Regions from separate parts of the Anoxybacillus sp. EFIL genome, predicted to be linked through region 2. Evidence: riboswitches for the same ligand, from Rfam matches in the RefSeq annotation. Region 2 holds a riboswitch; the other holds the start of a gene.

What was found. Region 2 has a riboswitch for thiamine pyrophosphate ahead of tenA (thiaminase II). Riboswitches for the same ligand answer to the same signal wherever they lie in the genome.
Region 1: it holds a riboswitch for thiamine pyrophosphate, as region 2 does, so the genes downstream of both, thiC (phosphomethylpyrimidine synthase ThiC) here and tenA (thiaminase II) in region 2, are expected to answer to the same signal.

The regions. Positions count from the first base shown of each region.
Region 1 is NZ_SDLH01000005.1:18,113-21,312, reverse strand. Features, by position in the region: gene ES017_RS09015 (PH domain-containing protein) at 1-988, opposite strand, end outside; gene ES017_RS09010 (PH domain-containing protein) at 978-1,430, opposite strand; TPP riboswitch at 1,566-1,680, shown strand; gene thiC (phosphomethylpyrimidine synthase ThiC) at 1,788-3,200, shown strand, end outside.
Region 2 is NZ_SDLH01000010.1:51,115-54,314, forward strand. Features, by position in the region: gene ES017_RS13245 (ABC transporter ATP-binding protein) at 1-646, opposite strand, end outside; gene ES017_RS13250 (ECF transporter S component) at 650-1,240, opposite strand; gene tenA (thiaminase II) at 1,215-1,910, opposite strand; TPP riboswitch at 2,000-2,107, opposite strand; gene ES017_RS13260 (class I SAM-dependent rRNA methyltransferase) at 2,241-3,200, shown strand, end outside.

The sequences.
Region 1 (3,200 bases), on a different contig from region 2:
GATATTTAGGAAAGCACGTCGCAACGAGAGACACGACTTCATTTTGACGAACAAGCGGAAACAACACGAGACTGCCATGTTTTCCATCATCAAGTGCCCCTCCGGCATGAATAAGGTGAACAGAAACATAACCGAACAAGTACCGAATCGGACTTTCCTTCACTGCAATGGCTTGAACGCGCTCAATCGATGTAGAAATGCTCTTTTTTTGCAGCAATCCTGTTGTTATCGTTATCGTTTTGTTTTGTTTGACAACCGTAAAATTCATATAGCGAAAAAGATGACCGATCACAGACAACACGTAAGCGATCATAAAAACGACAAGCAAAAAGACAAGTGTAGAAGCTGTATCGTCAGCGCGAAAAAATATGTTTAGCCGTTCAAACGGAATGAAATCATCAAACTCAGAAAAAAATGCACCAATCGCTGCAATGACTCCAAAAGCACCACCACTTGTGATAGATAAAAACAATACGTCGCGAAAACGAAGTGTAAATATGGCATCCGTCTTATCTTCTATTTCTATAAATATGTTTTCTCGTTTTTTGTGATGCACCGCTCGCTCTATTTGCTTTGCTTCTTCTATGGAAACCGCTGAAAGTATTACTTCTGGTTCATCCATTTGCCTGCCAGCTGTTTCAATATGTACTTGCACAACACCTACAAGCCGCTGTAACACCCCTGACGAATGTGAAATACCTTGAATACGATCAAATGGAATATACCGTTTCTTTTTTACAAATATCCCTTGTTCAATATACATGTCATTTTCTTGTAAACGATATGTAAATCGCCGCCACGACATATACCCAGCGAGCATAGCATAAAAAAGAAATAAAAACAAAGGCATCCAATCAACGAAAGGATCACCTGTTTTCTTTTTTATTGCTAGAAGTAACGCAAGCGCCAAAAACGGTCCTTGCTTTAACCGCTTAACTATATAAATAACAATCGCAATCGGATGCAACCGTTTCTTTTCATGCATCATTTTCATCTTCCTTCACTAAAGAGGAAATGTAGTAACGCAACTTCTCTGCTTCTTGTTCATCAAGAAATGGAATTTCGTGCGCAGTTGCCGCTGTATAAATGTAAAGTGAAGCCAGTTTTTGCCTTCGTGCTAACGGACCTTGCTTTACATCAACATGTTGAACGCGATGGATGGGAATAAGCGTACGCTTTCGAATCCATACCCCGTGCTCGAGTTCAATTTCTCGATCACGAATGATATATCGCCAGCGTTCCCATTTCCAGCGCGGAACGAAAAAAACAAACAAAATCGCATCAGCAATCCATAAGCAAACGAGTCCCAAAACAACCCACATAGGAACGAAAAAATGAACAATCACGTATAAGAGAAGAAAAATAAATAAACGAATAACTTCATACATTCGCCACATCAACACGGCCCGTTCAGAAAGTACGTTTTCCATGTTTCTTATCCCCTCTCCTTCAATGCCTCCATTACCGCTACTTCTAAAATACAAACACCATCAAGTATATTTTCGAATATATATACTTTACAATATTTTTATCATATGCTAGATTATTTTTAAAGTTCATAATTTTGCATCTACTAGGGGTGTCCAATAGCTTGGACTGAGAGAAGGACGCGCAAAAGTTCTTTGACCCTTTGAACCTGATCTGGGTGATGCCAGCGTAGGGAAGTAGATGGTGCGAGTGTCATTCGCTTGTACTATTTGCGGACAAAATCAGGTTCTTTTTATGGAACCTGATTTTTTTACGTGTTGGCATTGCTCCTATTAAAAAATGAAAAGGAGCGAATAAGAATGAACAATTTATTTTCCAACATGTTATTTCCCTCAAGTAAAAAAGTGTACGTGCAAGGAAGTCGAAAAGATGTTTGTGTTCCGATGCGTGAAATTCAACTGTCGCCAACAAAAACAGAAACAACAATATTAGAAAATGGGGCGATTCGCGTTTATGATACAAGCGGACCGTACACCGATCCACTTTTTGAACCGAATATTCATAAAGGATTGCCAACGTTAAGAGAAGAATGGATAGTCGAACGCGGCGATGTCGAAAAGTATGAAGGAAGGTTTCCTAATGCGAACTTACCTTTTCAACGCAAACCGATGCGCGCGAAAAAAGGAAAAACGGTTACACAAATGCACTATGCAAAACGAGGGATCATTACACCTGAAATGGAGTTTGTCGCAATTCGCGAACAAATGGATCCCGAATTTGTTCGTCAAGAGGTGGCGGCAGGAAGAGCAATTATCCCAGCTAATATTAACCACCCTGAAAGTGAACCGATGATTATAGGAAGTAAATTCCACGTGAAAATTAACGCAAATATCGGAAATTCAGCTGTCACCTCTTCCTTAGAAGAAGAAGTTGAAAAAATGCTTTGGGCGATCCGCTGGGGCGCTGATACTGTCATGGATTTATCAACAGGAAAACATATACACGAGACTCGAGAATATATTATTCGCAATTCTCCTGTTCCAATTGGTACTGTCCCTATTTATCAAGCATTAGAAAAAGTCAATGGAGTTGTCGAACATTTATCATGGGACGTTTATCGTGAAACATTAATCGAACAAGCAGAACAAGGGGTCGACTATTTTACTATTCATGCTGGCGTATTACTTCGTTACATTCCTTTAACAGTCAATCGCACGACGGGGATCGTTTCTCGCGGTGGTTCCATTATGGCGCAATGGTGCTTAGCACATCACGAAGAAAACTTTTTATACACTCATTTTGAGGAGATTTGTGAGATTTTAAAAACTTACGATATCGCTATTTCACTTGGGGACGGATTGCGCCCTGGTTCGATTGCGGATGCAAACGACGAAGCTCAATTTGCCGAGCTGCAAACACTTGGAGAATTGACAAAAATTGCTTGGGAGCATGATGTTCAAGTCATGATTGAAGGTCCGGGACATATTCCAATGCATAAAATTAAAGAAAATGTCGACAAACAAATAGAAATTTGTCACGGGGCACCTTTTTATACATTAGGTCCAATAACTACTGACATTGCACCAGGTTATGACCATATCACCTCAGCTATCGGTGCAGCAATCATTGGGTGGTACGGCACGGCGATGCTTTGTTATGTTACTCCGAAAGAACATCTCGGATTGCCAAATAGAGACGATGTCCGTCAAGGTGTTATCGCTTATAAAATCGCTGCTCATGCTGCCGATTTAGCAAAAGGGCATCCTAGTGCA
Region 2 (3,200 bases):
GGCCATCGGCAATCATTTCACCACATTCGTTAAACAAAATGATGCGCTCAACAAAATCGAGAATATGATCAATTTTATGCTCAACGATAACAACTGTTCGGTCGTCCGCTACTTCTTTTAACGTTTCCCATACTGCTTTTGTTCCTTCTTCATCGAGAAGCGCTGTCGGTTCATCTAAAAATAACACATCCGGGTCAAGCGCCAAGACAGAGGCAATCGCTAACCGCTGTTTCATTCCTCCCGATAACGTTTGAATCGGCACATGAACGTGCGGAAGACGAAGGCGCACGCGTTGAAGAACGCGCTCGATTTTTTCTTTCATCTCCGCACGTGGCACACCGAGATTTTCAAGGACAAACGCAATTTCTTCATCGACGTACGGCATGCAAAACTGCGCATCCGGATCTTGAAACACATAGCCGACTTGCTTTGGAATATGAAGCGCTTTTGCTTTCATCGGCACATCGATCGAGCGTGGAATAATGCCCGCCATCACTTGTAATAACGTCGATTTTCCACACCCTGATGGACCTAAAAGCAACACTTTTTCTCCTTTTTTGATCGAAAGCGATACATCGGTAAATAACCGTTTTTCCGCCCCCGGAAACTTTAACCGCAATTGTTCAATGTGTATCAACGATGTCACCTTCTATTTATCAAGCGAGTCGTAATCTTCTTTTGTCGTCGGGCGCAACAGTTGCGTCACACCTGTCGCTTCGAGCGCTTTGACAAGCGAATAAGCAAATACCCCCGCAATGATGATCGCTCCAACGAAACGCGCACCGATAAATAACGTTAAATTCCACCACGCTAATTGATCGATATATCCTTTGTAAAAATCAACTACTAACGAAGCGATGGTTGAACCGACGGCAGCAAGCGACACAACCGCCACGTCGAAACGTTTATAACGGAAAGCGGCGAAAACAAGCTCAGCGAGCAATCCTTGCACAAAACCGTAAAATAACACTTCTAGTCCCCACTCAGATCCAGCTAAAAACTCCCCTGAGGCGGCAGCGACTTCCGCAAGCAACGCCACTCCTGGCTTACGAATCAACAAATATGCCACTGTCGCAGCAATAAACCACATGCCATAAATAAGCTGATCGAGATGAAGCCCAAGCGGTTTCACCGCATAGTAAAGCGGTCCCCACACTTTATACACAATCCCAAACACAATCGCTACAACAACGGTCGTTAATACGTCTGTTAATTTAAGCCCTTTCGTTTGCATAAACATCCTCCTCTTCCATTGGCCAACGTTCTAATTTGTACGCCATGTCCCAAAATAAATATTCATACTGACTGCTGGTCCAAAAATGTTGCTTCATTCGCTCCAACTCTTTTTCACTTACTGTTTTCGCTATGTCGTTTAAGCGCGCAATTTGTTGTTCGACAAGCTGTCTAAACCAATCGGAGCCGTACGCTTCGATCCATTTCGCATAAATTGGATGATTCGGCTTACAATGCTTCAACCTCTCGCCAATTTCGTAATATAACCAATAGCACGGTAAAATGGCCGCTAACACATCACCAAAGTGCCCCGCAAACGCTGCCCGATACATATGTGACGTGTATGCATACGCGGTTGGGGCGGGAACAAATGACGCCTTTTCTTCTTCTGTAATGCCGAGCTCTTTCATAAACGTTTCATGTAAATGAAGCTCAGCTTCATACGTATTTTGCGCATGATTCGCCATGCTTGCGGTCGTTTGTAAATCGTCAGCCATCGCCCCGCCAAGCGCTTGCACTTTCGCAAAGTGTGTCAAATAATATGAATCTTGTAATACATAATACCGAAAACAACGTAAATCTAGCGTTCCTTCTCCTAGCTCTGTCACAAACGGATGTTGAAAACTCGCTTCCCAAATCGGATCGACAGCTTTGCGCAACTGTTCTGAAAACAACATTTCCTCTCCCCCTCATGAAAAATAAAAAACCACTTTCTTTGCGCAAAGAAAGTGGTTTGTAAACGATGGAAATTGGCATATAGACACACTTCGCACCGTCTCCACTTCCCTACGCTGGTATGATCCAGATCAGGTTCTAAGGGTCTCAAAGGCACACTTTGATCTCAGCCTATCTAAAGGCCCCCCTAGTGGAATGCATTTGCGTTATTCACTTTGTCACTAATATTAGCATATTTCATTGTTTTGTCAAATATTTTTCTCCATTATTTGCGCACATCGTGTTCTTCCTGTATGCTAAAGTAGCGAATATATAGTTCAGGAGTGGAATGTATGGCGAATGTATTTTTAAAACGAAAAAGAAAAAAGCGGCTCGAGCTTGGACATCCGTGGGTGTTTCAAAGCGAAGTTGACTATATTGAGGGGGACGTTGAACCAGGTGATTTCGTCAACGTATATAACCATCAACGTCATTTTTTAGCGAAAGGGTACATTAACCCGAAATCACAAATGATCGTGCGCGTGTTAACGCAAAATCCAAATGATGAATTAAATGCGCAATTTTTTATGAATCGCATTCGGCAAGCGTGGGCGTATCGCGAGCGCATGATTCCGGGCGTTCGTTCATGTCGCGCCATTTATGGAGAAGCGGATTTTTTACCTGGGCTCATCGTCGATAAATACGAAGATGTGCTCGTTGTCCAAATTTTATCGCTCGGCATGGAAAAAAGAAAAGAATGGATTTTACAAGCGCTTCTTGACGTCTTTCAGCCGAAAGCCATTTATTTGCGCAACGACGTCCACGTGCGTGAATTAGAGGGGCTGAAACAAGAAAAAGGATTTTGGTACGGCACGTGCGATACGAACGTACAAATTGAAGAAAATGGCGTGAAATATATTGTCGACATTGAAAACGGGCAAAAAACAGGGTTTTTCTTCGATCAGCGCCAAAATCGTGCCGCGATCAAGCCGCTCATTACAAGCGAATCGACTGTGCTCGATTGTTTTACGCATACCGGCTCATTTATGTTAAACGCCTGCTTATACGGGGCAAAACATGTGACCGCTGTCGACATTTCTGAACATGCGATTGAAACGGCAAAAAGAAACGCTGAGCTAAACGGATTTACAAACGTCGATTTCGTCGTGGCGAATGCGTTTGATTATTTAAGAGAGTGTGTACAAAAGGGGAAAAAATGGGATGTAGTCATTATTGATCCTCCAGCGTTTGCTAAGTCCGCTCATGCGGTACCAAAAGCGCTTGCCGGCTATAAAGATATTAATTTAAACGGC